4 regions of the Enterobacter sp. R4-368 genome follow, and region 1 is predicted to be linked to each of the others. Evidence: predicted binding sites of a transcription regulator. Region 1 holds the regulator's gene; each other region holds the start of a gene.
What was found. Region 1 encodes PurR, which represses purine synthesis genes. Its sites were predicted from a motif close to CANGCAAACGTTTGCNTG; they were not measured.
Positions count from the first base shown of each region.

Region 1 (8,079 bases):
GACTACCCTTCTCTGTGATCCTCTGATTGTTCATTGATAGCGGCGGGTCTGCGCCGCTATACTAAAACTGTGTTTCTATTCGGAACGTTAACACATTCATACAAGAGGATATTATGCGCTTACTTCACACCATGCTGCGCGTCGGCAACCTGCAACGCTCCATCGAATTTTATACTAACGTGCTGGGCATGAAGCTGCTGCGTACCAGTGAAAACCCGGAATATAAATATTCGCTGGCTTTCGTTGGCTACGGCCCGGAAAGCGAAGAAGCGGTGATTGAACTGACCTACAACTGGGGCGTGGAAAGCTACGATCTGGGTAATGCTTACGGTCATATCGCGCTGAGCGTGGAAAACGCGGCGCAAGCTTGCGAAGCTATCCGCAACAACGGCGGTAATGTGACGCGTGAAGCGGGTCCGGTTAAAGGTGGAACCACGGTTATCGCCTTCGTTGAAGATCCGGACGGTTACAAAATCGAGCTGATCGAAGAGAAAGACGCCGGTAAAGGCCTGGGTAACTAATCCCCTCCGGGCGCGCTTTGCGCCCGCTGTTTTACATCCCTTCGTAAAATTTGCCATAATGCGCTGCCATTTTCCCGTATCAAGAGATCCTGATGTCCGATAACGCTCAACTGACTGGTCTGTGCGACCGTTTTCGCGGTTTTTACCCTGTGGTAATTGATGTTGAAACCGCCGGGTTTAACGCCAAAACCGACGCGCTGCTGGAGGTCGCCGCCATTACGCTGAAAATGGATGAACAAGGCTGGCTCATGCCCGACAGCACGCTGCATTTCCACGTTGAGCCTTTCGAAGGCGCGAACCTGCAACCCGAAGCGCTGGCCTTTAACGGCATTGATCCGGGCAATCCGCTGCGTGGCGCGGTGAGTGAGCATGACGCCCTGCATGCCATTTTTAAAATGGTGCGCAAAGGCATTAAAGATCAGGGTTGTAACCGCGCAATTATGGTGGCGCACAACGCGACGTTCGATCACAGTTTTATGATGGCCGCTGCGGAACGCGCTTCACTGAAACGCAACCCGTTCCACCCGTTTGTCACTTTCGATACCGCGTCTTTAAGCGGGCTGGCACTCGGGCAGACGGTGCTGTCAAAAGCGTGTGGCGCGGCGGGCATCGCGTTTGACGCCTCGCAGGCGCACTCCGCGCTATACGATACAGAGCAAACCGCCCTGCTATTTTGCGAAATCGTCAATCGCTGGAAGCGCCTTGGCGGCTGGCCGTTGCCTATCGCGGACGAAAATCAGGCATAAAAAAAGCGACCGTCAGGTCGCTTTTTTATTGGCAGAAATTACTCTGCGCTCGGCTCGTCTTTATGTTTTGCCGCCGCTTCTTTGATAAGCGTCTGCAATTCGCCGCGTTGATACATTTCAATCACGATATCGCAGCCGCCAACCAGTTCACCTTCAACCCACAGCTGCGGGAAGGTCGGCCAGTTAGCGTATTTCGGCAGTTCTGCGCGAATATCCGGGTTTTGCAGAATGTCTACATAGGCAAAACGTTCACCGCATGCAGAGAGCGCTTGTACCGCCTGGGCGGAGAAACCGCAGCTTGGCAGCTTCGGAGAGCCTTTCATATACAGCAGAATCGGGTTTTCAGCGATCTGGCGCTGGATTTTTTCAAGTGTTGTGCTCATTGTCATGCTTCCTTCAACTTCTTCTACGGCAGATGTTCGCCATTGTAACGGTTCATAGGGGCATCGGAAAATAACATTTTGTTCACCGTTCATGATTTTATCGTCTGTCGGCAAAAGTTGCCTTAAGAATATGACTTAACTCAACTCGCCATCCCGCTTGCTGCCTAACTCTTGAGCACATAGAAACGTTTTGCTGCTTTTTTTTGCGCTTGTTAACGAAACGAAGCTATAGATGCAAAAACAGTATTAACTTTTGGGGTTTTTATGGATTAGAATCGACGAGTTTTAAAAAACCATTTGCAGGCATATTAAATGCTTGCCCTAACAGGGGATTGCTCAGTGGCGCGGATACCAAAAGCTTCAATCACGCTCTGTGCTTTGTTGTTCACCACGATTTCTTTCACGCCATTAGCGAGTGCCTCTGAACAGGCGCGAGCGTCGGCCGTGCAAAAATCGCATCTGGCGAAAGCATCCGAACGTAAGAAAAAAAATACATCACAAAAGACACCAAAGAAAAACAGTCGCAGTCCGGCAGAAAAAACCACCAGCAAAAAAACAACGGAGAGTAAAAAAGCTCCGGCAAACAAAAAAGTTACTACCAGCAAAAAAGCCAGCAAAATCACCTCGCGTCGTAATACATCCAGCCCGTTAAAAACCACCGCCGTCACCTGGACTGAGAAATGTACGCCGCGCAAAGGCCACAAGCCGCATTGTGTGAAGGTTAAAAGCACTAACGCCATCGCCGATGTGCATAAAGTTCGCATTCAAAAAGCACAAAAAACCGCCATGTCCAAGCTGATGAATCAGATTGGCAAGCCTTATCACTGGGGCGGCACCTCACCAAGCACCGGTTTCGATTGCAGCGGTCTGGTCTATTACGCATATAAGGATCTGGTGAAATTCCGTATTCCGCGTACCGCCAATGAAATGTATCACCTGCGCGATGCATCGCCGGTGAATGTGGCGGAACTGGAGAGCGGCGATCTGGTGTTCTTCCGTACCCAGGGCCGTGGTACCGCCGATCACGTGGGCGTGTACGTCGGTAATGGTAAATTCATTCAGTCTCCGCGTAGCGGCCAGGACATTCAGGTTACCTCGCTGAGTGAAGATTACTGGCAGCGCCATTATGTTGGCGCGCGTCGCGTCGTGACGCCGAAAACCATTCGCTGACCCCTCACCTGCCGCGCCTGCGGCAGGTAACTCCCTCTTTTGTCTGGCCTTTCGATTTGCTACCCTAATCCGCACATCCAGTAGGGCTATTGGGTGTTATTAAAATAATGAAAGGAGAATAGCAATGTCGTTTGAATTACCTGCATTACCGTATGCAAAAGACGCCCTGGCGCCGCATATCTCAGCCGAAACGCTGGAATACCACTATGGTAAACACCATCAGACGTATGTCACCAACCTCAACAACCTGATCAAAGGCAGCGCTTTTGAAGGTAAATCGCTGGAAGAGATTGTGAAAAGCAGCGAAGGCGGCGTGTTCAATAATGCAGCCCAGGTCTGGAATCATACTTTCTACTGGAACTGCCTGGCCCCGAATGCTGGCGGTGAACCGACCGGTGAGCTGGCGGCAGCTATCGCCAAATCATTCGGCAGCTTTGCCGAATTCAAAGCGCAATTCACCGATGCTGCGGTTAAAAACTTCGGTGCTGGCTGGACGTGGCTGGTGAAAAAAGCGGATGGCACATTAGCCATTGTTTCAACGTCTAATGCGGGCACTCCGCTGACAAGCGATGCAACCCCGCTGTTAACCGTCGATGTCTGGGAACATGCGTATTACATCGATTACCGTAATGCGCGTCCGAACTACCTCGAACATTTCTGGGCGCTGGTAAACTGGTCATTCGTGGCCAAAAATTTAGCGGCATAAACGCGGCATAAAACAAAGGAGGGGCTAGCCCCTCCTTTTTTGCATTTGTGCTATTTATTCTGCTGCGGCACAGGCACGTTCTGGCTGAGAGTGACCAGAGAACAGCACCACCAGCAGGCCCAGCCCGGCAATAATTGCCCCCATAACCGGGACGAAATCATAACCCAGCCCAGCGGAAATCACTGCCCCACCGGCTGCCGCGCCCAGCGCGTTACCGAGGTTAAAGGCACCGATATTGACTGAAGATGAAAGGCCCGGTGCTTCATGCGCAACGCGCATGACACGCATCTGCAACGGCGGAACCACCGCAAACGTCGCCGCGCCCCACACCACCATGCTGATGGCTGCGCCCACTTCACTGCGCGCCAGGAACGGGATCGCCAGCATGATGGCAATCAGCAGGATCAAAAAACCTTTCAGCGTGCCGGTGACCGAGCGATCCGCCAGTTTGCCGCCAAGATAATTACCAATGGAGAAACCAACGCCAATCAACACCAGCATCGCCGTCACAAAAACGGGAGTGGCATCGGTAATGGTGTGCAGTACCGGCGCAATGTAGGTATACAGCGTGAACATGGCGCCTGCGCCGAGCACGGTGGTCAGCAATGCGGACAACACTTGTGGGCGTACCAGTACCGACAGCTCTTTACGTACGTCCGGGCGCTCACCTGTGCCACCTTTCGGCAGCGAAAAGAACAGGCTTGCCATGGCAATCACACCCAGCCCGGCGGTGGCCATGAAGGACATACGCCAGCCAATGGTTTCACCCAGCCAGGTTGCGGCAGGCACACCGCCAATGTTAGCAATGGTCAGCCCCATAAACATGGTTGCCACTGCGCTGGCCTGCTTCTCTTTGGCGACAACGCTTGCCGCCACCACCGAGCCAAGACCAAAAAACGCGCCGTGGTTCAGGCTGGTGACGATCCGCGCCAGCATTAATGTGGCGTAATCCGGCGCAATCGCCGACAGCACGTTACCGAGCGTAAAAATCGCCATCAAAAAGATCAGGGCATTGCGTCTGCCGCGGTGAGACAGCAGCAATGTCATTAACGGCGCACCGACCATTACGCCGATAGCGTAGGCGCTAATCAGCATCCCCGCCGCCGGAATAGAAACGTCGACGCCGCGGGCAATAACCGGCAGTAATCCCATCGGGGAAAACTCGGTGGTACCAATGCCGAAGGCGCCAATCGCCAGGGCAAGCAAAGGGAAATTAATTTTCATCTGTGACTCCAAAATAGACATGCCGACTTGCGACCCTGTCGCTGAAGCCAAAAGTATGACAGCTATCACAAAAAACAGAAGTTAGCAGAATGACAAAAGATTATTGCAGAAGTGATAACAATGGCGGGGAAGAAAACCGAGGGAGAAAAGGCTCTCCCTCGCGATAGATCAATGCAGTGCAGCAGTCAGACCGCCGAAAACAATCAGGCTCAGAACGATGACGGTAGTGATTAAAGAATACTTCAGATCGGTGCTCATCAATTTTCCCCTTTTTAATTTCCCCACAAAAAGTGAGATAACGCATTTTTGCACAAATTATCTTAAAAATCTTGCGGGAATTCGCAGGAGAAACGTTTTAATACTTCCCCTTTTGCTCAAGATCAGACAAAATTCGACGCTAAATTTATTAGCGTACCGGCCATTGACTCCCCTCCTGACGTCCAGTGTCGTTTTCCCGGCGTACCGCACCCCCTTTGATGGGTACAGGGTGATTAAAGGCAAACGTTTACCTTAAGTATTATCAGGAGCTTATGATATGGTCTGGAGTGATATCTGATGGCAACGATTAAAGACGTAGCGAAACGAGCAAACGTTTCCACTACAACCGTATCACATGTAATTAACAAAACCCGTTTCGTCGCCGAAGAGACGCGCAACGCTGTGTGGGCGGCGATTAAAGAGTTGCACTATTCCCCCAGCGCCGTCGCCCGCAGCCTGAAAGTGAATCACACTAAATCGATCGGCTTGCTGGCCACCAGCAGTGAAGCGGCCTACTTTGCTGAAATTATTGAAGCCGTAGAGAAAAAGTGCTTCCAGAAGGGTTATACCCTGATCCTCGGCAATGCCTGGAATAGCCTCGAAAAACAGCGTGCTTATCTGTCGATGATGGCGCAAAAGCGCGTTGATGGTTTGCTGGTAATGTGTTCCGAATACCCGGAATCGCTGTTGAGCATGCTGGAAGAGTACCGCCATATTCCGATGGTAGTGATGGACTGGGGCGAAGCGAAGGCCGACTTTACGGATTCCGTTATTGATAACGCCTTTGAAGGCGGTTATATGGCCGGGCGCTACCTTATTGATCGCGGACACCGCGATATTGGCGTGATCCCCGGCCCGCTGGAGCGTAACACTGGCGCTGGCCGTCTGGCCGGCTTTATGAAAGCGATGGAAGAAGCCCTTATCAGCGTGCCGGAAAACTGGATCGTGCAGGGCGATTTCGAGCCGGAATCCGGCTATCGCGCGATGCAGCAAATCCTCAATCAGGCGCATCGCCCTACCGCAGTCTTTTGCGGCGGTGACATTATGGCGATGGGCGCACTGTGCGCTGCCGATGAGATGGGTTTACGCGTACCGCAGGATATTTCCCTGATTGGTTATGACAACGTACGTAACTCACGCTTCTTCACCCCGGCCCTGACCACGATTCACCAGCCGAAAGATTCGCTGGGAGAAACGGCGTTTACCATGCTGCTTGATCGTATCGTCAACAAGCGCGAAGAGTCGCAGTCTATTGAAGTACATCCGCGTCTGGTTGAACGCCGTTCCGTGGCCGATGGCCCGTTCCGCGACTACCGCCGCTAACCGCTTATTACGGAGCCGTTAATTCGGCTCCCGTAACCACTCGTCATTCAGCGTTTCGCTATCTCCCAGATATTCCAGCAGCCAGTTTAACGCCGGGGACGCCTCATTTTGTTGCCATGTCAGGCAGCACGCCGCATCCGGGAAGGGATTTTCCAGGGTCAGCGCAACCCAGTCACCGCTGTCGAGCCGCGGGCGGGCAAAGTGGGCCGGCACCATTCCCACGCATAACCCTGCCGATAAGCACGCCTCCGACGACGCCCAATCAGGAACAATCACGCGTTTCTGATTATCCAGCAGCCAGGTAATACGTTTCGGCAACGAGCGGGACGTATCTTCCTGGATAAGTGAAGGCCAGTTGCGCAAGGTATCGTCGCTAAGCGGGCCTGCCAGTGACGCCAGCGGATGGCGACTGGAAACCACGCATTTCCAGCTCAGCATTCCCATATCGCGAAACGCATAACGCCCACCGACGGGAATAGCCTGCGTTGCGCCGATCGCCAGCTCCACCCGCCCGTCAGCAAGCGCATCCCAGACACCGTTAAAGACTTCCTGGTAGACCTGCAACTCAACATCACTGAAATGTCGATAGAAATCGACGATTAATTGCCGGGTACGTTCAGGTTTTACGATGTTGTCGACGGCGATCGCCAGTTGCCCGCGCCAGCCGTTGGCAATTTGCTGGCACTGCTGACGGGTGATCTGCATTTTTTTGATAACAGCTCGCCCTTCTTTCAAAAACCAGACTCCGGCAGGCGTAAGCTCAACATCCCGATGGCGGCGTTCAAACAGCGGAACAGCCAGCCACTCTTCAAGTTGCCGCACGGTATAGCTCACCGCAGAAGGTACACGGTGTAACTCCTGCGCCGCACCGCTAAAACTGCCATTGCGCGCGACAGCATCAACCACTTCCAGCGAATATTCTGACCACATAATCTGCCTGCAAAAAATTTGAAACCACTACGCAAATATTAGCGTTTCACAAGCGCTAATGCACTCCTTACACTCGACAGCCCTGATTACCTGCAATTAAAGAGAAACACCAATGCAACCTGGCAACGGATTTTTAGTCTGGCTCGCGGGATTAAGCGTGCTCGGCTTTTTAGCCACTGATATGTACCTCCCCGCCTTCAGCGCGATACAGCAAGATTTAGACACATCGTCTGCGGTGGTTAGCGCGACTTTAAGCCTGTTTCTGGCGGGCTTTGCCATTGCGCAACTGGTATGGGGGCCGCTATCAGATCGCTATGGTCGCAAGCCGGTTTTGCTGGCCGGGCTGGCGATTTTCGCGCTGGGCTGTCTTGGAACATTATGGGTACGTGATGCAACCCTGCTGCTGGTACTGCGCTTTCTCCAGGCGGTCGGCGTCTGCGCCGCGACAGTAAGCTGGCAGGCGCTGGTGACGGATAACTACCCCGCGCATCGCGTCAATCGCATCTTCGCCACCATTATGCCGCTCGTGGGTTTGACGCCGGCACTGGCACCGCTGCTGGGCGCCTGGATCCTTGCGCATTTCAGCTGGCAGGCCATTTTCGCCACTTTACTGGCGATAACGCTAATTCTGATGATCCCGGCATGGCGGCTGAAATCACCCGCGCAGAAAAGTGAACACCACGAACAACCGCTGACATTTATGGATCTGCTGCGTGCCCGGGATTATCGCGGGAATGTGATTATCTATGCCGCCTGCTCAGCCAGTTTCTTCGCCTGGCTGACCGGTTCACCGTTTATTCTGCATGAAATGGGTTATG
Region 1 covers NC_021500.1:725,145-733,223, forward strand. The annotation lists gene H650_RS03285 (alkene reductase) at 1-18, shown strand, start outside; gene gloA (lactoylglutathione lyase) at 114-521, shown strand; gene rnt (ribonuclease T) at 614-1,267, shown strand; gene H650_RS03300 (Grx4 family monothiol glutaredoxin) at 1,306-1,650, opposite strand; gene H650_RS03305 (C40 family peptidase) at 1,990-2,820, shown strand; gene sodB (superoxide dismutase [Fe]) at 2,945-3,526, shown strand; gene H650_RS03315 (MFS transporter) at 3,581-4,750, opposite strand; gene cydH (cytochrome bd-I oxidase subunit CydH) at 4,919-5,008, opposite strand; gene purR (HTH-type transcriptional repressor PurR) at 5,306-6,331, shown strand; gene punR (DNA-binding transcriptional activator PunR) at 6,350-7,261, opposite strand; gene punC (purine nucleoside transporter PunC) at 7,374-8,079, shown strand, end outside.

Region 2 (8,079 bases), 1.0 Mb from region 1:
ATCGGCGTGAAACCTTTCCCGTCTGGCGTTTCCGTTGCTGATGTGCGCGCACAGCTTCAGTCGCAATTGCCAGCCAACTGGACGCCGGTCTATATGGATCAGCTCGCTGCGTTATACGCCGCGCGCGGGCAAAAACCGATGTGGGATAACCGCGAGGCGGTGCAGGCGTTTCAGCAGCAACTGGCAGAAGTAGCGATTGCAGGGTTTCAGCCACAATTTACTACCTGGGTTGAATTACTCACCGATCCCGCGGTTTCCGGCATGGCGCGCGATGTTGTGCTGTCTGATGCGATGCTGGGATATTTGCATTTTGTCTCGGGTATCCAGTCGAAGGGCCAGCGCTGGCTCTATAGCGACAAACCTTATGCACTCACAACGCCTGCCATTTCGGTCATTAACCAGTGGCAACTGGCGCTGGACAATGGATCTCTGCCTGGTTTTATCAATCATCTTGCACCACATCACCCGCAGTATGCTGCTATGCACCAGTCACTATTGGCGCTGGTGGGCGATGCTCGTCCGTGGCCGCAAATCACCAGCACGGTGACGTTGCGTCCGGGGCAGTGGAGCAATGATATTCCGGCACTGCGTGAGATCCTGCAGCGCACCGGTATGCTGGAGGGGGGACCAAATATTGCCTTACCGGGTGATAACGTCGCCGTTAGCCCTTCGGCTCAGCACGTAAAAAAAGCGCAGCCGACGCGCGCGGCATATGACCGCCAACTGGTGGAAGCGGTCAAACGTTTCCAGGCATGGCAAGGGTTGCATGCGGATGGCGTGATTGGCCAGGGGACGCGCGACTGGCTGAACGTAAGTCCGTCGCAGCGCGCCGGGTTACTGGCGCTGAATATCCAGCGCTTGCGTTTGCTGCCGGGCACGCTTTCGACCGGCATCATGGTCAACATTCCTGAATATTCGCTGGTTTATTACCTCAACGGTAACCAGGTGCTGGCATCACGGGTGATCGTGGGCCGTCCGGACCGCAAAACGCCGATGATGAGCAGCGCGCTGAACAACGTGGTGGTTAACCCGCCGTGGAACGTGCCGCCAACGCTGGCGCGTAAGGATATTCTACCGAAGGTATGGAACGATCCGGCTTATCTTGAGCGCCACGGTTATACCGTATTGCGAGGATGGAACAGCAAGGAAGCGATCGACCCGTCCATGGTTGACTGGGCGACCATCACGCCTGCGAACTTACCATTCCGTTTCCAGCAGGCCCCTGGTGCGCAAAATTCGCTGGGACGCTATAAGTTCAATATGCCGAGCTCGGACGCTATCTATTTGCATGATACGCCGAACCATACTCTGTTCCAGAAAGAGGCGCGGGCATTGAGCTCTGGCTGCGTGCGTGTCAATAAAGCCTCTGAGCTCGCTAATATGCTGTTGCAGGATGCGGGATGGAACGATACGCGGATTTCTGATGCGCTAAAACAGGGAGATACGCGTTATGTCAATATTCGTCATGATATCCCGGTCAATCTCTATTACCTGACCGCCTTTGTCGGTGCTGACGGGCGGACGCAGTATCGCACAGATATTTACAATTATGATCTGACGGCGCGATCGGGTGCACAAATCTTATCGAAAGCTGAACAATTAATCAGATAAATGAAGCAGTTTCAGTCAGCGTGTTGTCGTAATAACTGGTAGAAAATGGGCTCTGGAGGCTACAGAGCCCGTATTTACTGGGATGAGGCAGCCTTGACGTGGCGTTTGTTGCCCGGTAAGGTGCCTCTCGTGCGCTATACGAGTGCATAAATTTTGTTCAACATTGCTTATCTGTAGAATTTATTATCATGGATAAATTTGACGCTAATCGCCGCAAACTGCTGGCGTTGGGTGGGGTCGCACTCGGTGCTGCCATCTTACCAACACCGGCTTTTGCCACCCTTTCCACGCCGCGCCCGCGTATTTTGACGCTGAATAATCTGAATACCGGTGAATCTATTAAAGCTGAGTTTTTCGATGGCAGGGGCTATATTCAGGATGAATTAGCAAAACTTAATCATTTTTTCCGTGATTACCGCGCGAATAAAATCAAAACCATCGACCCTCGTTTGTTCGACCATCTTTTCCGTTTGCAAGGGCTGCTGGGAACACGCAAGCCAGTGCAACTGATCTCCGGTTACCGTTCTGTTGATACCAACAATGAACTACGCGCACACAGCCGCGGTGTGGCGAAACAGAGCTATCACACCAAAGGTCAGGCCATGGATTTCCATATTGAAGGGATTTCGCTGAGTAATATTCGCAAAGCCGCGTTATCTCTGCGCGCGGGTGGTGTAGGATACTATCCCAGCAGCAACTTTGTGCATATTGATACCGGGCCGGTAAGGCACTGGTAAAACTCAGGCTGAGCTACAGGAGCAGTATGAACTATCGTATTATTCCGGTTACCGCGTTCTCCCAGAATTGTTCGCTTATCTGGTGTGAGCAGACCCAACTTGCCGCCGTGGTCGATCCCGGCGGTGACGCCGAACGGATTATTCAGGAAGTGGACGCTTCAGGCGTGACACTGACGCAGATCCTGCTTACGCATGGTCACCTTGATCATGTTGGTGCCGCAGCCGCACTGGCGCAGCATTATGGTGTGCCGATTATCGGCCCGGAAAAAGAAGATGAGTTCTGGCTGCAAGGCCTGCCGGCACAAAGCCGGATGTTTGGCCTGGAGGAGTGCCAGCCGCTGACGCCCGATCGTTGGTTAAATGAAGGCGACAGCGTAACGGTGGGTAAAATAACGCTGCAGGTATTGCACTGTCCTGGTCATACGCCGGGGCACATTGTGTTCTTTGATGCACAATCTCGTTTGCTGATTTCCGGCGATGTGATTTTTAAAGGCGGCGTAGGGCGCAGCGATTTCCCGAAGGGCAACCATGGGCAATTGATTGATTCCATCAAGCGCAAATTGTTGCCGCTCGGTGATGATGTTACTTTCCTTCCCGGACATGGTCCGATGTCTACGCTGGGAAATGAGCGGTTGCACAATCCGTTCCTGCAAGATGAATTACCGGTCTGGTAAATAAAAAAGGGTCGCTTCGGCGACCCTTTTTGTTGCTGCTGTAACTTACAGTACGGCAACGATAGCTTCGCACAGCGGTGACATATTATCCGGCGTCATGCCCGCGACGTTAATGCGCCCTGAAGCAACCGCGTAGATACCAAACTCTTCACGCAAGCGCAGCACCTGTTCTTTGCTCAGGCCGCTGAAGGAGAACATACCGTTCTGTCTGGTGATAAAGCTGAAATCGCGGTTAGCCCCTTTCTCCTGCAAGGTATTAACAAACAGCAGGCGCATACGCTGAATGCGCTGGCGCATGTCTGTTAACTCTTGCTCCCAAATGGCACGCAGAGCCTCGTTACTGAGAATGATTGCAACCACCGACGCGCCGTGCGCTGGCGGGTTAGAGTAGTTAGCACGGATAACAGCTTTCATCTGGCTGAATGCGCGATCGGCGCTTTCCGCGTCTGCGCTCACCAATGTGCAGGCACCGACGCGTTCATTGTACAGACCAAAATTTTTTGAGAACGAACTGGCAACCAGCAGCTCTTTATGCAGCGCAGCAAATGCGCGTAATCCTTCAGCATCTTCTTCGAGGCCGCGAGCAAAGCCCTGATAAGCGAAGTCGAACAGTGGCAGCCAGCCTTTTTCAACGGACAGCTTCGCCAGTGTTTCCCACTGTTCCAGCGTTGGATCGATACCGGTCGGGTTATGGCAGCAACCGTGGAACAGCACCACATCGCCTGCCTGGGCATTGTTCAGGCTTGCCAGTAGACCCTCGAAGTCCAGCGCATGATTTTGCGCGTCGTAATAAGCGTATTCACACACTTCCAGCCCGGCGGAGTTAAATACGCCTTTGTGGTTCGGCCAGCTCGGGTTGCTCACCCAGACACGTTTTGCGGAGGTGTTTTTAGCGAGAAAATCTGCCGCCACACGCAGGCCACCCGTACCGCCAGGTGTTTGCGCGGTGCGCGCACGTTTGTCATTGATAATCGCGCTGCCTTTGCCGAACAGCAGTTCCTGCGTGCAACGGCCAAACTCAGGAATACCGTCGATACCGAGGTAGTTCTTGGTGGTTTCATTTTCCAGCAGATAAAGCTCGGCTTTTTTAACGCTGGTCAGCACCGGGGTCTTGCCGGTTTCATCTTTATAGACACCGATGCCTAAGTTGATTTTATTGGGGCGTTCATCGGCGCGAAACAGATCGGCCAGACCCAGAATGGGGTCGGCAGGGGCGGCGGTTATATTCTCAAACATGACGAGGTTCCATTTTGATGACAGAAGGGAGATCCGCTATCAGGTTAACGGCTGACACAGGAATTGCCAACCGTTTGCGATAAAAAGCGCGATGCTTTTCAAAACTCATCGTAATTTATCTTACAGGCATAAAAAAACAGGGCCAAAGGCCCTGTTTGATATGCATATAACAGTCGAGGGTGACTGATTAGAACTGGTAAACGATACCAACAGCTACGGTGTCGTCAGAACCTACGCCCAGTTTGTTGTCTTTATCAATCTGGTTGATGATGTAGTCAACATAGGTGGACATGTTTTTGTTGAAGTAGTAGGTAGCACCAACTTCAACATAGTTGATGTAATCTTCGCTACCGATACCTTCAACATCTTTCGCTTTAGATTTGTAATAAGCGATGGACGGACGCAGGCCGAAGTCGAACTGGTACTGTGCAACAACGGAGAAGTCCTGAGTTTTGTTCAGGTAACCGTTGGACTTAGCGGTGTTTCCAGGCAGAGTTGTTTTCAGACGGGTCGCGTTACGAGTTTCGCCGTACAATGCTGCCAGGTAAATGTTGTTAGCATCGTATTTGATCCCGGTCGCCCACTGCTCAGCTTTATCGCCTGTTGTACCGTAAGTTGTCAGAGCTTGCTGAGTATTGGTACGATCCGCTGCGCCGTATGCACCAACGATACCAAAACCTTCAAAGTCATAGCTTACAGAAGTCGCCCAGCCATCGCCGTTTGAACGAGTAATGTCATCTGCAGAATCTGTGAGTGATGTAGCACGCTCGTTTTTACCCAGGTACTGAACGCCGAAGTTCAGACCATCAACCAGGCCGAAGAAGTTGTGGTTACGGTAAGTTGCCAGACCACCGTTACGGCTGGAGAAGAAGTTATCGCTGTTCGCGGTATCACCACCAAACTCTGGCAGCATATCGGTTACGCCGATTGCATCGTATACCAGACCGTAGTTACGACCGTAGTCGAAAGAACCGAAATCGCCGAATTTCAGACCAGCAAATGCCAGACGAGTTTTGTTACCGCTTTGAGCATCGGTACCACCTTCAGAGTTGTTACCCTGGAAGTTGTACTCCCACTGGCCGTAACCGGTCAGTTGGTCGTTGATTTTGGTTTCGCCTTTGAAGCCCAGACGTGCATAAGTCTGGTCGCCGTTGCCGCCGTAGCTGTTGGCACCGTTGTCTTTAGAGAAGTAGTGCAGACCTACAGCTTTACCGTAGATGTCTACTTTGTTGCCGTCTTTGTTGTAGATTTCTGCAGCGTTAGCTGCACCGGCTGCCAGCAGAGCAGGGATAACCACTGCCAGAATATTGCGCTTCATCATTATTTATTACCCTCATTGGTTTTTTTGAACACCTGCCACTGCCGCCAATAAATTCCGTCAAAAAAAATTTACGGAACTATTGATGAGAGTTTGGTGTCTTTCTGTGTCTGAAAGGCATCTTTCCAAACATAACAACGTTTCGCTACTCTGAAAGTGCTACAAATGTCTTAAAGCAGTAACAAAAAGAAATATTGTGTAAGATTTTATGTATTTTCGGGAACTTTGTGAACCATCTCAAAGTTCAGCACCGGGTGCTGATTTAATGAGCGATATCATTGCTATTTATATGAATTACTTATATTTAATTAAGCTAAAGGCTTTTCTTATCCGCTAAATGCGTGTGTCGTGTTTTTTCTTATAACGGCATTTAGCCATCCAGATTGCTGTGCGTATTTTAACCAAAAGTGCTAATTAACAGGCTGACATATTCCGCAATAAACGGTTTGGGGGATTTACGTACAGAAGTTTTTCAGGTGTAAAAAGGTGCAAAGAAGGGTAAAAAACGCGACGGGGATTGGTGGGTACACTCGTGAACTGTTAATGAAAGTTGACAGGCGTCACATAAATGAAAAAGGCCAGCGATAGCGCTGGCCTTAAGAACATCAGAATGTTGCGGAACGCGGAGTCCGCGGGAAAGGGATCACATCACGCACGTTCTGTACGCCTGTCACATAGGCAATCAGGCGTTCAAAACCCAGACCGAAGCCGGAGTGCGGTACAGTGCCGTAACGGCGCAGATCGCGATACCACCAGTAATCTTCTTTATTCAGCCCCATTTCTGCCATACGGGCATCCAGGACATCAAGACGCTCTTCACGCTGCGAACCGCCGATGATTTCACCGATACCCGGCGCGAGCACATCCATCGCCGCCACGGTTTTTCCATCTTCGTTAAGACGCATATAGAACGCTTTAATATCTTTCGGGTAGTTTTTCACCACCACCGGTGCTTTGAAGTGTTTCTCGGCCAGGTAACGTTCATGTTCAGAAGCCAGGTCAACGCCCCAGTACACCGGGTTCTCGAACTTCTCACCACATTTTTCGAGAATGGCGACCGCATCGGTGTAATCAACCTGAGCGAAATCTGCCGCGATGAAACGCTCCAGACGGCCAATCGCGTCTTTGTCCACACGTTCTTCAAAGAACTTCAGGTCGTCCAGACGCTCTTCCAGCACCGCTTTAAAGGCGTATTTCAGCATCGCTTCAGCCAGACGGGCGTTATCGTCGAGATCGGCGAAAGCGATTTCTGGTTCCAGCATCCAGAATTCAGCCAGGTGACGGCTGGTGTTGGAGTTCTCCGCGCGGAACGTCGGGCCGAAGGTATAAACCTTGGACAGGGCACAGGCATAGGTTTCCGCATTCAACTGGCCGGAAACGGTCAGGAAAGCTTCTTTGCCAAAGAAATCTTTATCAAAATCGACTTTGCCTTCTGCGGTACGCGGCAGGTTTTCCATATCCAGCGTGGAGACGCGGAACATTTCGCCTGCGCCTTCGGTATCCGACGCGGTAATAAGCGGCGCAGATACCCAGAAGAAACCTTGTTCGTCGAAGAAACGATGCAGCGCCTGCGCCAGCGTGTGGCGAACGCGCGCAACCGCGCCAATCAGGTTAGTGCGCGGGCGCAGGTGAGCAACTTCACGCAGATATTCAATACTGTGGCGCTTTGCCGCCATCGGGTAGGTATCCGGATCTTCAACCCAGCCGGTGACGTCGACAGAGGTCGCCTGAATTTCCAGAGTCTGGCCTTCGCCCGGTGACGCCACGACTTTGCCGGTGACGATAACGGAGCAACCGGTGGTCAGACGCAGCACTTCGTCATGGTAATTGGGCAGAGAATTATTAATAACGGCCTGTACAGGATTAAAGCAGGAGCCGTCATAAACGGCGAGGAAGGAGATACCAGCTTTAGAATCTCGGCGGGTGCGTACCCATCCGCGTACGGTGACTTCACTGTCAACGGCCACGCGGCTATGGAATACGTCGGCTACAGGCACAACGCTCATAATATTCTCTCTGTTAATAGTCGGAAAAAATAAACACTTGTCCGCCCGATTAGGGGGGATATCTATGTTACCTGGCGTACGCCATCAGACAAGCAGAATTCGCAGGAACCATTAATAAATTATTGGCAAAAAAGAAGGGAGCCCCCAGGCTCCCTGCTATTAACTGGCTTTTTTGACCTGCGGCAGGTCAAACGCTTCGCGTAAGGCGCGAACAAACGCCTTGTCATGGCAGATAGTTTTCCCGGGGCTGTCGGATAATTTTGCTACCGGTTTTCCGTTGCACTCAACGAGCTTAATAACAATATTCAGCGGTTTTACGCCGGGAATATCACACGTCAGGCGTGTCCCGATACCAAAACCCAGCTTGACGCGATCGGCAAAGTGGCAATAGAGATCCAGCGCTTTGTTCAGATCGAGATTATCCGAGAATATTAGCGTCTTCGACAGAGGATCGATGCCGAGTTTTTCATAGTGGGCAATCGCTTTTTCGCCCCATT
Region 2 covers NC_021500.1:4,765,297-4,773,375, forward strand. The annotation lists gene ldtD (L,D-transpeptidase) at 1-1,611, shown strand, start outside; gene mepK (peptidoglycan L,D-endopeptidase MepK) at 1,800-2,348, shown strand; gene H650_RS22225 (MBL fold metallo-hydrolase) at 2,375-3,022, shown strand; gene H650_RS22230 (amino acid aminotransferase) at 3,068-4,258, opposite strand; gene ompF (porin OmpF) at 4,446-5,579, opposite strand; gene asnS (asparagine--tRNA ligase) at 6,182-7,582, opposite strand; gene pncB (nicotinate phosphoribosyltransferase) at 7,742-8,079, opposite strand, start outside.
Region 2: a site for PurR is predicted at 4,322-4,339, ahead of H650_RS22230 (amino acid aminotransferase). Genes of this name have one in related genera too.

Region 3 (8,079 bases), 990 kb from region 1:
TTTAACAGCTCTTCCAGCCCGCGGGCCGTACTGGCAAACAGAGAAATCATAATGTCACTTACACTCAACGAAAATTGTTGCGCATTATAGCTAATCTGGCGTTCATGTCATAAAGTTGAGGGCTAATTTTCATCAGACAGGGGGAAGACGTGCCAACGCTTTCACGTCTTTTTATTCATCCGGTAAAATCCATGCGTGGTATTGGCCTGACGCATGCGCTTGCCGATATCAGCGGCCTCGCTTTTGACCGTGTTTTTATGGTCACGCAACCCGATGGCACTTTTATTACCGCACGACAGTATCCGCAGATGGTGCGCTTTACGCCCTCACCGTTAACCGATGGTTTGCACCTGACCGCACCGGATGGCAGCAGCGCGGTGATTCGCTTTGCCGATTTTGCGCCCGACGCCGCGCCCACGGAAGTATGGGGAAACCACTTTATTGCCCTTATCGCGCCCGACGAGATTAATCGCTGGCTGAGCGGCTTTTTTTCGCGCGAGGTGCAGTTGCGCTGGGTTGGACCTGAATTAACCCGCCGCGTTAAACACCACGACGACGTACCGTTATCTTTCGCCGATGGTTTTCCCTATCTGTTGGCTAACGAAGCCTCGCTGCGTGATGTACAAAACCGTTGCCCGGCCAGCGTGAAAATGGAGCAGTTTCGCCCCAACCTGGTAGTGACGGGCGCGCAGCCGTGGGAAGAGGACAGCTGGAAAGTGGTGCGTATTGGCGAGGTGGTTTTCGATGTCGTGAAACCGTGCAGCCGGTGTGTGTTCACCACCGTCAGCCCGGAGCGCGGGCAAAAACACCCCTCCGGTGAGCCTCTCGCGACCTTACAGCGTTTTCGCACCGCGCAGGACAACGGTACCGTCGATTTCGGCCAAAACCTGATTGCCCGTAATAGCGGTGTGATCCGCGTTGGCGATGAAGTGGCCGTGCTGGCAACGGCGCCGGCGAAAATATACGGCGCAGGCGAAGCCGAAGAGGCTGTTGAACAGGGTGCGCAACCCGCAGGCACGGTAGAAATCAACTGGCAAGGTCAAACATTTCGCGGCAATAACCAACAAGTGTTGCTTGAACAGCTTGAAAATCAGGGGATTCGCGTGCCCTACTCGTGTCGCGCCGGGATTTGCGGTTGCTGCCGGATCCGCGTAGTGGAAGGTGAAGTCAGTGCGCTGAAGAAATCAGCGGTTGCGCCGGATGGTTCAATTCTCTGCTGTAGCTGTGTGCCGAAAACATCACTGCGACTGGAGGCTTAAACCGCCTGTTCGAATTGAATTGCGTTGGTATGTAACTGTGGTTTGAGGCGATCGTTCATAATTTTAATCGCATCGCCCAGTTGCATAGTGCGCCCGGCAATTACCACGCCGGGTTGCGCCAGCAGACACAGCGCAGCATTGTCACCCGGTTCAACCACCAGCAGATTCACACACTCCTGCGTATCGCTGAGCCAGACGCAAGCACCTTCGCCCGTAACAGGCGTCCACAGGGAATCATGCGTCATGAAGTGCCAGCTTTTCGGCATTTGCGGCTTGAGGAAGCGAATCGCTACCAGCGCGTTAAGTACCAGTTCAGCGCGTTGCTCATGGGATAACGGCAAATCGCGGCATTTTTCATCAAAGGAGAAATAGAGCGCAGCATCATCCACGCAAAAACCAGACGGTGAGAAAGCGTCTGGCGTCAGCATCTTACGGGCAAAACGAGAGCGAAATAACATGCCATTGGCTAAATCGAGCATCATGCGATCATGCTCATCATCAAAATACCAGCGCCAATTATCGTCAGGTTTAATTCGCATTTTCCTCTCCCCTTCCCCTAAACATCCTGTCGCTTTTTCATCCTGTTTGCCGCCTCGTTTATTACCTAAATAATAAAAGACTAAAATGTTTAAATTAGCAACAGTGGTGGAATATAAAACAACCAGGGCGGGAAATAAAGCCCTGGTTGTGCAGGAAGGGATAAAAGATTAGATATGGGTAACGATTTCTTTAATCAGCGGTGGACCTTTAAAAATAAAGCCCGAATAAATTTGCACCAGTGACGCACCGGCGGCGATTTTCTCGCGAGCCGCTATCACCGAGTCGATGCCACCTACGCCAATAATCGGCAAGCGTCCGTTTAATTCTTGCGACAACCGCCGAATAATTTCCGTGCTTTTTAATTGCAACGGACGACCACTTAACCCACCCGTTTCGTCACAATGTTTCATTCCCTGTACCAGCGATCTTTCAAGCGTAGTATTAGTGGCAATAACACCATCAATATTGTGGCGAACTAAACTATCGGCCACCTGGATCAATTCTTCTTCAGAAAGATCTGGTGCGATCTTTACGGCTACCGGAACATATTTATGATGCACATTTTGCAGATCGTTTTGCTTATTCTTAATTGCCGTAAGCAGATCGTCCAGCGCTTCGCCATATTGTAACGTGCGCAAACCGGGCGTATTTGGCGAAGAAATATTAATGGCGATATAACCGGCGTAGGCATAGATTTTTTCCATACAAATCAGGTAGTCATCTTTACCCTGCTCAACTGGCGTGTCTTTATTCTTGCCAATATTAATGCCCAACACACCGTCGAAGTGTGATTTCTTCACGTTCTCAACCAGGTTATCCACGCCAAGATTATTAAAGCCCATACGGTTGATCAGCCCTTCGGCGTCCACCAGACGGAAGATCCTCGGCTTGTCATTACCCGGCTGCGGGCGTGGCGTCACGGTACCGATTTCGATGGCGCCAAACCCCATCGCGCCCAGCGCATCAATGCACTCACCATTTTTATCCAGCCCGGCCGCTAACCCCAACGGGTTCTTAAAGGTCAGCCCCATGCATTTGACCGGCTTCTCCGGTACACGCTGACGTACAAGGGCTTCGAAAGGTGTGCCGGTAATACGGCGTAATTGCTGGAACGTTAATTCATGAGCGCGCTCTGGATCGAGCTGGAAAAGGGCTTTACGAACGAAGGGGTAGTACATGAACTCTCCTGGATTCCCGGTTGCAAACCGGGGGCGTATTATCAGTGATTACCCGACGAAAGGGAATTGACCTGCGGCAAAAAAAGGCGAATCGACGCAATCGTTTTCTCTTACCTCTCTCCTTTATGCAAATTTCAGCATATTTTCATCGAATAAATCATTTAGTGGAATAAATCGACTCTGCCACACTGCCCTTAATTGTTATTAATGTTATCTAAAAGCAAACAATTGGTTATAAGGAGCGATTATGAGAGTTGTCACCCTGGCCGGAAGCCCGCGCTTTCCCTCCCGCTCCAGCGCGTTGCTGGAGTATGCCCGCGAGCGCCTGAATGCGCAGGATATCGAAGTGTGTCACTGGCATTTGCAAAATTTCGCGCCGGAGGATCTCCTCTATGCCCGCTTTGATAGCCCCGCGTTACAAACATTTATTGGGCAACTCAACGAGGCCGACGGGTTAATCGTCGCGACACCTATTTATAAAGCGGCTTACTCCGGCGCCCTGAAAACGCTGCTCGATCTGCTGCCCGAACGGGCGCTGGAAGGCAAAGTGGTGTTACCGCTGGCCACTGGCGGCACCGTGGCGCATATGCTGGCGGTGGATTACGCCCTGAAGCCGGTGCTCAGCGCACTGAAAGCGCAAGAGATCCTGCATGGCGTCTTCGCCGATGATAGCCAGGTGCTGGATTACCAGCATAAGCCCAGCCTGACGCCCAATCTGCAAACCCGACTGGATAAGGCGCTGGAAACTTTCTGGCAAGCGCTGCACCGCCGGGATATCCAGGCGCCGGATTTCCACCTGCCGCAAGGAGTCGCGCATGTTTAACCTGTTTAAAAATCGCGCGCAATGGCTGGCGTTAAGCGGTTTACTGACGCTTTCCGCCTGGACGCAGGCCGCCGAACCGGCACCGGAAAGTTTGCGTATTGGTTACCAGAAAGGCAGCGTCAGCATGGTGCTGGCAAAAAGCCATGAACTACTGGAAAAACGCTACCCGAACACCAAAATCACCTGGACGGAATTCCCGGCAGGCCCGCAAATGCTGGAAGCACTGAATATTGGCAGTATCGATCTCGGCAGCACGGGCGACATTCCGCCAATTTTTGCGCAAGCCGCGGGGGCGGATCTTCTGTATGTCGGCGTTGAGCCACCAAAGCCGAAAGCAGAAGTGATCCTTGTTGCACAAAACAGTCCAATTAAAACGGTTGCCGATTTGAAAGGGCATAAAGTCGCTTTCCAGAAAGGTTCCAGTTCACACAATTTACTGCTGCGCGCACTGCAACAGGCCGGGCTGAAATTCAGCGATATTCAGCCGGTGTTTCTGACACCTGCGGATGCGCGCGCCGCGTTCCAGCAAGGTAACGTTGATGCATGGGCCATCTGGGATCCTTACTACTCGGCCGCGCTACTGCAGGGTGGCGTGCGGGTACTGAAAGACGGCACCACGCTGAAACAGACTGGCTCCTTCTATTTAGCTTCGCGTCCCTATGCGGAAAAAAACGGTGCATTTATTCAGGGCGTTCTGAACACCTTTAGCGAAGCCGATGCGTTAACCATTAGCCAGCGTGACGAAAGCATCGCGCTGTTTGCCAAAACGCTGGGGCTGCCCCAGCCGGTGATTGCCAGCTATTTCGATCACCGTCCACCGACCAAAATCTCACCGGTCGATGACACCACCGCCGCACTGCAACAGCAAACGGCCGATCTCTTTTATGAGAACCGGTTGCTACCGAAAAAAGTCGATATTCGCACCCGTATCTGGCAACCGGCCAAACAAGGAGCCAAATCATGAGCTTAAATCTGTTCTGGTTTTTACCCACCCACGGCGATGGTCACTACTTAGGGACGGACCACGGCTCGCGCCCGGTAGATCATGCTTATTTACAACAAGTCGCTCAGGCGGCGGATCGTTTAGGGTTCAGCGGGGTGCTGATCCCGACCGGACGCTCCTGTGAAGATGCGTGGCTGGTCGCCGCCTCACTTGTCCCGGTAACGCAGCGGTTGAAGTTTCTTGTCGCCCTGCGTCCCAGCGTCACGTCGCCGACCGTTGCTGCACGCCAGGCGGCCACGCTGGACAGGCTATCAAATGGACGTGCGCTGTTTAACCTGGTAACCGGCAGCGATCCGCAGGAACTGGCCGGAGACGGCGTATTTCTCGATCATACGCAGCGTTATGAAGCCTCCGCGGAGTTTACTCACGTCTGGCGTCGTCTGCTGGAAGGCGACACTGTAGACTTCGAGGGCAAACATATTCATGTACGCGGCGCGAAACTCTTTTTCCCGCCGGTGCAGCAACCGCGACCGCCGCTCTATTTCGGTGGATCGTCCGATGTGGCGCAGGATCTGGCCGCTGAGCAGGTTGACCTCTATCTGACATGGGGCGAGCCGCCAGCGCAGGTAAAAGAAAAAATTGAACAGGTGCGCGCCAAAGCCGCAGCCCACGGGCGTAAAGTGCGCTTCGGTATTCGGCTGCATGTGATTGTCCGGGAAACGAATGCCGAAGCCTGGCAGGCAGCGAATAACCTGATCGCCCATCTGGATGATGCCACGATTGCTAAAGCGCAGGCCGCCTTCTCTCGCCAGGATTCCGTAGGTCAACAGCGGATGGCGGCGCTTCATGGCGGCAAGCGCGATCAACTGGAGATCAGCCCCAACCTGTGGGCTGGCGTTGGGCTGGTACGCGGCGGCGCGGGAACCGCGCTGGTGGGCGATGGCCCGACCGTCGCGGCAAGAATCGATGAATACGCTGAGCTTGGCATCGACAGCTTTATTCTTTCCGGCTATCCACACCTGGAAGAGGCATATCGCGTCGGCGAACTGCTGTTCCCGCACCTGGATGTCGCGGTGCCGCAAATTCCGCAGCCACAACCGTTGCAGTTACAGGGCGAAACGGTGGCGAACGAGTTTATTCCCCGAAAAGTGGCGCAAAGCTGAGGCAATTATGGCGGCAGAAAAGAAATGGCTCCTGCACATTGCCCCCTGGCTACTGCCGGTGGGGATTGTGGTGGTGTGGCAAATCGCCTCCTCCACCGGCTTGCTCTCCACGCGCATCCTTCCCTCACCGGAAGGCGTGCTGGAAGCATTCTGGACATTAAGCGTGAGCGGTGAATTGTGGCAACACCTGGCGATCAGCTCCTGGCGCGCGGTAATTGGTTTCTCGATTGGCGGCACTATCGGTCTCACACTGGGGTTGATTAGCGGGTTGTCGCGCTGGGGAGAACGTCTGCTGGATACCTCCATCCAGATGTTGCGCAATGTGCCGCATCTGGCGCTGATCCCACTGGTTATCTTGTGGTTTGGTATCGATGAGAGTGCGAAAATTTTTCTTGTCGCGCTCGGCACGTTGTTCCCCATTTATATCAATACCTGGCACGGCATTCGTAATATCGACCGGGGATTGCTGGAGATGGCGCGCAGCTACGGTTTGTCCGGTTTTGCGCTCTTTGTTCATGTGATCCTGCCCGGCGCGCTGCCGTCGATTATGGTCGGGGTACGCTTTGCGCTCGGCCTGATGTGGCTGACGCTGATTGTTGCCGAGACTATTTCCGCCAACGCCGGAATTGGCTACCTGGCGATGAACGCCAGAGAGTTTCTGCAAACGGATGTTGTGGTGGTAGCCATTATTCTCTATGCCCTGCTCGGCAAACTGGCCGATGTGAGTGCGCAATTGCTGGAGCGCCTGTGGCTGCGCTGGCATCCCGCTTACCACGTGAAGGAGGCAACAGCATGAATACGGCGCGACTCACTCAGGGGATCCCGTTGTTATTAAACGGCGTGAGTAAACGTTACGGCGATAACACCGTGCTCAGCGGCCTGGATCTGCATATTGCCGCCGGGCAGTTTGTCGCCGTGGTAGGCCGCAGCGGTGGAGGCAAAAGCACATTGCTGCGCCTGCTGGCCGGGCTGGAAACCGCCAATGCCGGAGAGCTGTTAGCGGGCAATACACCACTGGCGAATATTCAAAACGACACGCGGATGATGTTTCAGGATGCCCGGCTGCTGCCATGGAAGTCTGTGATAGATAATGTTGGTTTAGGGTTGAAAGGCCGCTGGCGGGAAGCCGCACAGGATGCGTTACGCGCGGTCGGGCTGGAACAGCGAGCCAGCGAGTGGCCTGCGGCGTTGTCCGGCGGGCAGAAACAGCGGGTCGCGCTGGCACGGGCGCTGGTACATCAACCGGGGTTGCTGCTGCTCGACGAACCCCTGGGTGCGCTGGATGCGTTAACCCGTCTGGAGATGCAGGCACTGATTATGGAGCTGTGGCAGACACACGGTTTCACGGTAGTACTGGTGACGCATGATGTCAGTGAAGCGGTAGCGATGGCGGATCGCGTCCTGTTAATAGAAGAGGGAAAAATCGGGCTGGACCTGGCCATCGATCTGCCGCATCCGCGCCGCCTCGGTTCGGTGAGACTGGCAGAACTGGAAGCGGAAGTGTTGAATCGGGTGATGAAACGCAGCGAGTCGGAAACCGTTCCGTTCCCAAAAACGCGTCACGCTTAATGTTCTGTAGTAACCAGCACAGGTCGCGCCCGTTAAGGTTTATTGCTTACTGAAAACCACGCTCTGTCGGCGCAGTCGTCAACCGGTTTGAATTCAGCCAGGTGGGCGGGGGTAAATCACGGACTGGTATACGCGGCTTTATAACGGTTTCGGCGCGCCCTTTGCGGGGAAAACAGTGCCGCCTTCGGTGAAGGCGGCATTTTTGTTACGCCAGCGCTTTGCTGACTTTCTCGTACAGATCGCCGGAAAGGTTCGGCAACGCTTTTAACTGCTCCAGCGCCGCACGCATCATCGCCTGACGTTTAGCGTCATAGCGTTTCAGGCGGATCAGCGGCTCAATCAGACGCGATGCCACTTGCGGGTTGCGGCTGTTCAGCTCGGTTAGCATTTCCGCCAGGAACTGATAGCCGCTACCATCCAGCGCATGGAACGCTGCCGGGTTGCTGCTGGCGAAAGCACCAATCAGCGAGCGGATGCGGTTCGGGTTGCTGAGGGTGAACGAGCGGTGTTTCAACAGGCTGCGCACCGTTTGCAGTACATCTTTCGCCGGGCTGGTGGCCTGCAGAATAAACCATTTATCCATCACCAGACCGTCGTGATGCCA
Region 3 covers NC_021500.1:4,776,718-4,784,796, reverse strand. The annotation lists gene rlmKL (bifunctional 23S rRNA (guanine(2069)-N(7))-methyltransferase RlmK/23S rRNA (guanine(2445)-N(2))-methyltransferase RlmL) at 1-50, opposite strand, end outside; gene H650_RS22290 (YcbX family protein) at 150-1,259, shown strand; gene zapC (cell division protein ZapC) at 1,256-1,798, opposite strand; gene pyrD (quinone-dependent dihydroorotate dehydrogenase) at 1,967-2,977, opposite strand; gene ssuE (NADPH-dependent FMN reductase) at 3,225-3,800, shown strand; gene H650_RS22270 (sulfonate ABC transporter substrate-binding protein) at 3,793-4,764, shown strand; gene ssuD (FMNH2-dependent alkanesulfonate monooxygenase) at 4,761-5,906, shown strand; gene ssuC (aliphatic sulfonate ABC transporter permease SsuC) at 5,914-6,702, shown strand; gene ssuB (aliphatic sulfonates ABC transporter ATP-binding protein) at 6,699-7,475, shown strand; gene pepN (aminopeptidase N) at 7,681-8,079, opposite strand, start outside.
Region 3: a site for PurR is predicted at 3,071-3,088, ahead of pyrD (quinone-dependent dihydroorotate dehydrogenase). Genes of this name have one in related genera too.

Region 4 (8,079 bases), 810 kb from region 1:
CGGATTTCCGGCCAGCGAGCCATCAGTGACGGGGCATCGAGTTTTTCGACGGCCAGCTGCCACTGCGCTGCGCTTTGCGCGACGTTAGCCAAAAAAGTGGAATCAGCCGGACCAATATTGATAACGCCTGTACGGTCAAATACCGCTTCGCCGCTTTCCGCCGCCAGTTGCTCCCACAACTGCTGCGCGCGCAACACCAGCGGAACATATTTCTCGCCTTCGCCGTAAGCGTGGCGAATTAAACGCGTATCACCGTGGTGGCTGCCTTCCTTATGGGGCGGCAGGTGAGCGTCGGTCATCAGCACATTCAGCCTGCTTTGCGTGGCGTAATAGCCTGCCGCTGCGCCGACAGAGCCGCTGCCAATAATAATGAGATCGTATTTCATGGTGGTGTTCTCCAGGCAAATGCGTGTTCAGGAGGGTAATTAACCTGGGAACGTTATACAAGGACAGAAATAAGAAAGGCACCACAAGGGTGCCTGTTGAGTCTATATAGCGCATTATCACTAATGCCTGCGATACTCATCTTCCTGGTAGTCGCCCGATTCAATCTTGGCAATGCCCGCTTCGAGTATCGATATAAACTGGCGGGCAACATCGGTCGTTAACCACAACGTCTGGCCGACTTCGGTCTCTTCCTGAGCGGCTCTGTTTGGGGTCTGGTAGTGCAACCGGAGCATCAGTGCGTCGTAGCTATCCACGGTGCTGATGTCCCATCCGACCAGTGGATGGGTCTGGATGACTTCATTATTCTTTACCATCATAACCCCCTTTATTGGCGTGTTTAATTCGACAACGACTCTTGAGGTTCAATGCGTGTTTTATTTGAAGCTTTTTCAGTATACCAACAAGTGGGGTTGTAGATCGAATAATTAAACACTCTGCAACATGTTTTTTCGGCCGTTAGATTTTTTTGAATAAGAAAACGGGCTCTTAACCATATATTTTTATTAAAAAAGATCTGCACCAGGATTGCGCTTAAAAAAACAACAAAAAAAGCCGGGGCGACCCGGCAATAAGCACAAACTTAAAGAGAAATTAGTCGGTGATAAACCAGTCGTCGGCGCTTTCCCAGGTTTCCTGCAAAATTTCAGTTATGCGATCTTTATCTTCTTTTGCACCGCCTAAAACCGAAAGATTATTTGCTGCGGCATAGCGAACCGTAATTTTGTTTTCGCGATCGGGGTAACAATTGTTCAGACGTCGAGATAACTCGCCCGCCAGTGCATCAACAGCGCCAGGCGGTAAGGGTGTGGTTTTGGCGATAGTCACTTCAATGCGCATAATAGCCCCCTGTGTAATTTACTGTATGTTTATACAGTTAAGCGGAAAATATTACAACAGGGAGCGATAATTTTTTTATTTAACCCGCCAGCGCACGGTTTCACCGGCGAGGAACGGCACCAGTGAATCTTCCGGCAGCGCAATCGTCTCTGGCACCTGGCTCTCTTCACGCACCAGCTCAACAAACGTTTCGTTCACCGGTAAGCCATAGAAACGTGGCCCGTTGACGGAACAGAACGCTTCAAAGTGCTGGAGGGCGTTCATCTCTTCGAACACGGTTGCATAACTGCCAAGCGCGGTGGGGGCGTTGAAACAACCGGCGCAGCCGCAACTGGCCTCTTTACGATGACGCGCATGCGGCGCAGAGTCCGTACCGAGAAACGCGCGCGTAAAGCCGCTGGCAACCAGTTCGCGCAGCGCCTGCTGGTGAATATTACGCTTCAGGATCGGCAGGCAATAAAGATGCGGGCGCACGCCACCGACCAGCATATGGTTACGGTTAAACATCAGATGCTGAGGGGTAATGGTCGCGGCCAGCAGCTCATTGCCATCGCGCACATAATCTGCGGCATCTTTGGTCGTAATATGCTCAAACACCACTTTCAGCCCCGGTAGGCGCTGGCGTAACGGTTCCATGACCGTTTCGATAAACCGCGCTTCGCGATCGAAAATATCAATATCCGCGTGCGTCACTTCACCATGCACCAGCAGCGGCATGCCCAGTTTCTCCATCCGTTCCAGAACCGGCATAATCGCATCAATGCTGGTAACACCATGGCTGGAGTTGGTTGTGGCATTCGCCGGATAGAGTTTCGCTGCCGTAAATACCTGCTGGTTAAAGCCGCGTTCGACTTCATCGGCGCTCAGGCTATCGGTCAGATAGCAGGTCATTAATGGCGTAAAATCATGCCCGGCGGGTACGGCGTCAAGAATACGCTGGCGGTAGGCGATAGCCGCATCCACAGTGGTGACAGGAGGAGCAAGGTTCGGCATGACAATGGCGCGGGCGTAAGTTTCGCTGGTCCACGGCACCACGGTTTTTAGCATTTCGCCATCACGTAAATGGACATGCCAGTCGTCAGGACGGCGGATTTTCAAAACCTGGGGTTGGGTCATTGGAGTGCTCCGGCTGGTGAGAACAGGTGTTTTTTGCCGGGCACTAAGAATAAGCGGAAACGTTTTCGTTTGCATCCTTTTCCTGAAAAAAAGGGCGCTCGCGGCGCCCTGTAATTTAGTCGGTGAGGGGGATAATAATTTCCCCCGGTTTCACCTCAATCCCTTTGGCATATTTTTTCGCCAGCGCCTCGCCTTTGCTGTTGTCTTCTTTCAGCACATAAGCAGGGCGTTGGTTAAAGTAATTGCGCAGCGATTGATTAAGATAAGGCATCAACGTTTGTAACACGGTCTGCATTTTTTCCGGTGTCACGGTGGCGTTAACCACTTCCATCTCTTGCAGGTAAATCGCGCCTTTTTCTTTATCAAACACCGGCAACGCTTTGAGTTTCAATTTGATGATGGCTTTCTGGTTGCCAAATAGCGAGGTCATATCCAGATTCGCATCACCGGTCAGCGTGATTTTATTGGGTTCTTCGCGACCGATTTCACTGGCCAGGTTATTCAGCACAATATGGGCATCCGCAACACCGGGCACGCCAATGTCTTTGGCGAAGTCGTTACGCTTCTGTAGCGCCTGGTTAATCTCCTGTTCGCTGATAGAATATTGGGTCAGTTGATTGCACCCCACCAGCACGCCGCTCAACAGTAATGCTGCGGCAAAAATAATTCTCTTCATGAATTCCTCAACGTGATTGCCATGCTACGACGCAGGGGCGTAGCATGCGACACACGCTAAATAAAGGCCAGCGGAAAAAGCTGAAAGGCATGACGGAAGCGGGCGCGCTTCCGTCATGGGCGGTTAAATAGCCATTGATGACAGCAAGTTAATTTGTGTCTGTTTCGCCATATTGTCGCGGTATGCTGCAACGCGGCTTGGCCAGTTGATACCGCTTACCAGCGTCAGATTACGCAGCAGCGGGAAGAGATGAATATCATCATCGGAGAGTTCTCCGTTCACCGCGTTGGGCTGAACAATCAATTTATCCAGCACACGTAAATCGTCGCTGATATTTTTCGCTAACCCCGCCGAATGGCTGAGATGTTCGGCGAAATCGCCAATGGCGGCCTCTTTTTTGGCCACAAATCCGGCGCGCGCCTGCGGCGTGGAAAATTCGTCAAACGCCGATTTCGCAAAGCGGGGGATCAATAACTTATTAACGTAACCATTAACCTTGCGCAGCCACTCTTCGATTTTCGGGTTTTGCGTGCCGGTAAGCAGCGGTTTGCCATCGAGCTTATCGACATAGTGAACAATATCCATGCTTTCCGGCAGATAGCGGCTGTCGTCCTTTTGCAGGATCGGCACCATTTTCTGGCCAATCATTTTCGTCGGTGTGGCTTCGTCATCATTGAGCAGGATCTTGAGTTCGACGGGGATGTTCTTGAGGCCGAAAATCATGCGGGCTTTAATGCAGAACGGGCAGTGATCGTAAATGTAGAGTTTCACGTTTCTCCTCCATACTGGCTTATCCATCAATTACCAGTATGGAAGAGGGAAAACCGGCGTGCAAATCAGGCGCCGGGCTCGAGCATGGTCGGGCGAATACGTTTGTGGCTAAATTGCCACAGTAGCGCCATGGAGGTAATCATCCCGATAACGCCAAGCATCATCCACGGCAACTCTGGCTGGTTAAATGCTTTCCCGGCGTCAAACAGCCAGCCGCCACCGGCATAACCAAGCGCGCCACCGAAGGCCAGCCCAAGACGGCTGAACCCCATATAGCTGCCGCGCGCACGGGAATCGGCCAGCTGTGCGCTTAACGTTTCCCGCGCGGGTTCGGCAATTATGGAGCCAATATAGAAGGTGCAAATCAGCGTGAAGAGCTGCTGCAGCGTGCCGACCATCCCCACCGGCAGCAGGCTGAAGGACATCACCAGCAGACCGGCCATCAATCGATGCTCAAGACGAAAGCGTTTTTCACTCCAGCGAGCAATAGGGTAGAGCAGCGTCAGCGACAGACAGGCTTCAATGGCATACATCCACTTCACTGCCGCCGGTGAGCCGGCAATGTCGTTAACCATAATCGGCAGCATCAACATGACCTGCACCGCCAGCATGTAATAACCGGTAAGGGTCAGCACGTAAGTCACAAAGCGCTTGTCACGCAGCACACGCGTCAGACCTTCGCGCACCGGTGCTTTCACCGTTGAGAGTTTCCAGGCAGGCAGCAGCCAGGCGTTAAATGCGGCACATAAAATAAACATCAGCGCACCGGCCGCACATACCAGACGAAAGTCATATTGCAGCAGCCAGCTGCCAAGCAGCGCGCCAATAACGGCGCCCGCGCTGTCCTGCATCATTAATAGCGAGAAAAAACGGCTGCGCTGATTAGGGCGCACCAGTTTCACCACCAGCGCGGAGCGCGGCGGATCAAACAGCGTGCCGCCCAGCCCGGAAAGAATACAGGAAAGCCACAGCAGCCAGGGTTCATGCGCCACCGCCATCGCGGCAAAACCGCCCGCGCGCATCAGCATGCCGGTGACAATCAACGGCTTGGCGCCGAAGCGGTCGGCAATCGCACCGCCGAAAATCCCCAACCCTTGTTGAATAAACTGACGCAAACCGAGCGCAATGCCGACCATTAACGCCGCCCAGCCAAGCTGGTCAACAAAGCGGATAGAAATCAGTGGGAAGACAACGAAAAAGCCGAGAACAACCAGCATATTATCGACAAGCAGGAAATATTTACCCAGGCTCCTTGCCTGCGATATGCGCGCCATTTCCCCTCCGGGAAATAAGAAAGATAAGACCTTCTTATTCTGCGGTTTCGCCGGGCCTTTTCCCATCTTCGTGGTGACAATATTTTTTTATCAACGTCTGCCTTTGATTGAGACTTTTCATCGAAAATGGTGTTTGACGCAGAAAATGCCATGTTGCTGTTTTCCCACAGCCCCGGAGCAACTGTATAGTAAAGGGAAGGGGTTAAAAGAGTCGTAAAACGGAAGGAGTGGTAATGCATGTTTGGCTATCGCAGTAACGTGCCGAAAGTACGCTTAGTAACAGACCGCCTGGTGGTTCGCCTGGTGCATGAGCGTGACGCCTGGCGGCTGGCGGATTATTACGCCGAAAACCGCCAGTTTTTAAAACCCTGGGAACCCGTGCGCGATGAAAGCCATTGTTATCCTTCCGGTTGGCAGGCGCGCCTGAGCATGATCAATGAATTTCATAAACAGGGTTCCGCATTCTACTTTGCGCTGCTCGATCCGGAAGAGAAAGAGATAATTGGCGTGGCGAATTTCTCAAACGTGGTGCGCGGCTCTTTTCATGCCTGTTATCTGGGGTATTCCGTCGGCCAGAAATGGCAGGGGCAGGGGCTGATGTTCGAAGCGCTCACCACCGCCATTCGCTATATGCAACGCACGCAACATATGCATCGCATTATGGCGAACTACATGCCGCACAATAAACGCAGCGGTGATTTGCTGGCGAGGCTTGGCTTTGAAAAAGAGGGCTATGCCAAATCGTATCTGTTAATTGACGGGCAATGGCGCGATCACGTGCTTACCGCATTAACCACGCAGGAATGGACCCCCGGTCGCTAAGGAGTTTTGATGAAGTATCAATTAACCGCCGTCGAGGCGAGGGTGATTGGTTGTTTACTGGAAAAACAGGTGACGACGCCGGAGCAATACCCGCTCTCCATTAATGGTGTTGTCACTGCCTGTAATCAAAAAACCAACCGTGAACCGGTGATGAACCTTGCTGAACACGAGGTGCAAACGGTGCTGGATGAACTGGTCAAGCGCCATTATCTGCGCACGGTAAGCGGTTTTGGTAACCGGGTGACAAAATATGAGCAGCGTTTTTGTAATTCGGAATTTGGCGATCTCAAACTTAGTTCTGCCGAAGTGGCGCTGATCACTACGCTGTTACTGCGCGGGCCGCAAACGCCGGGCGAGTTGCGCACCCGCGGCGAACGGATGCATCAGTTCAGCGATATGGCTGAAGTGGAAAATGCGTTAGAACATCTGGCAACGCGTGAAGACGGGCCGTATGTGGTGCGTCTGCCGAGAGAGCCGGGCAAACGCGAAAGCCGCTTTATGCATCTTTTCAGCGGCGATGTGCAGACGCTGGTGGATGTTGTGGAAGCCGTCAGCCCGCCGGATGCGTCTCTGGCAGCGCGTGTCGATGCGCTGGAAGCGGAAGTGGCTGAACTGAAGCAGCGTCTCGATTCGCTGCTCGCACATCTGGGAGATTAACAGTGACAACTTTACGTATCGGTGTGGTAGGGCTTGGCGGCATAGCGCAAAAGGCCTGGTTGCCGGTGTTAGGCGCAGCAACAGACTGGACGCTGGCGGCGGCCTGGTCGCCAACGCGGGAAAAGGCGCTGCGCGTGTGCGAAACCTGGCGCATTCCGTATGCCGACTCGCTGGCTTCCCTGGCGGCACAATGCGATGCGGTTTTTGTCCACACTTCCACGGCTTCACACTATGCGGTCGTCAGTGAGTTGCTCAATCTCGGTGTACACGTTTGTGTGGATAAACCGCTGGCGGAAAACTTACAGGATGCGGAGCGGCTTATTGAGCTGGCCGCACGTAAAAAACTGACGCTGATGGTCGGGTTTAACCGCCGTTACTCCCCGCTTTACCGCGAGCTAAAACAGCAGATGCCGCAGGCCGCTTCGTTGCGTATGGATAAACACCGTACCGATAGCGTCGGGCCGCATGATTTACGCTTCACCCTGCTGGATGACTACCTGCACGTTGTGGATACCGCGCTATGGCTGGCGGGCGGTGCCGCGCAATTAAAAAGCGGTACGCTGCTGACCAATGACGACGGCGCTATGATTTATGCCGAGCACCATTTCAGTGTTGAACACCTGCAAATTACCACCAGCATGCATCGCCGGGCGGGCAGCCAGCGGGAATGGGTTCAGGCGGTGACGGACGGTGGCTTATTCGACATAACCGACATGCGCGAGTGGCGCGAAGAACGCGGGCAGGGCGTTGTCGCCCGTCCGGTGGCGGGCTGGCAGAGTGTGCTGGAGCAGCGCGGTTTCGCCGGATGCGCCCGCCATTTCATTGAATGCGTGCAAAATCAGACAGTTCCGGAAACCGCAGGTGAGCAAGCGATCCTCGCCCAGCGCGTGGTAGACAAGCTCTGGCGCGAGGCGATGAGTGAATAATGCCCGGTAACATCTGGCGATAGTAATTCGCCTTTTTCCCTGTAGACTAAGCGCTTCGCTGTACATCAACGCCTGCATTGCAGGCGTTGTGTCTTATGGAAACCAGAATGAACCTATTAAAATCGCTGGCGGCTGTCAGCTCCATGACGATGTTTTCCCGCGTGCTGGGTTTTGCGCGCGACGCCATTGTGGCAAGGGTGTTTGGTGCGGGAATGGCGACCGACGCCTTTTTCGTGGCGTTCAAACTGCCAAATTTATTGCGCCGCATTTTTGCAGAGGGGGCGTTTTCTCAGGCCTTTGTGCCGATCCTCGCCGAGTACAAAAGCAAACAGGGTGAAGATGCGACGCGGGTGTTTGTCTCCTATGTCTGCGGGTTGCTGACGCTGGCGCTGGCCATCGTCACCGTGGCCGGGATGCTGGCGGCACCGTGGGTGATCCTCGTCACCGCACCGGGTTTTGCCGATACGGCGGATAAATTCAACTTAACCTCGCAACTGCTGCGCATTACCTTCCCTTACATTCTGCTGATCTCGCTGGCGTCGCTGGCCGGGGC
Region 4 covers NC_021500.1:4,954,027-4,962,105, forward strand. The annotation lists gene solA (N-methyl-L-tryptophan oxidase) at 1-386, opposite strand, end outside; gene bssS (biofilm formation regulator BssS) at 507-761, opposite strand; gene dinI (DNA damage-inducible protein I) at 1,039-1,284, opposite strand; gene pyrC (dihydroorotase) at 1,360-2,400, opposite strand; gene H650_RS23125 (lipoprotein) at 2,516-3,076, opposite strand; gene grxB (glutaredoxin 2) at 3,200-3,847, opposite strand; gene mdtH (multidrug efflux MFS transporter MdtH) at 3,913-5,121, opposite strand; gene rimJ (ribosomal protein S5-alanine N-acetyltransferase) at 5,359-5,943, shown strand; gene H650_RS23145 (YceH family protein) at 5,953-6,600, shown strand; gene H650_RS23150 (Gfo/Idh/MocA family protein) at 6,603-7,526, shown strand; gene murJ (murein biosynthesis integral membrane protein MurJ) at 7,634-8,079, shown strand, end outside.
Region 4: a site for PurR is predicted at 2,453-2,470, ahead of pyrC (dihydroorotase). Genes of this name have one in related genera too.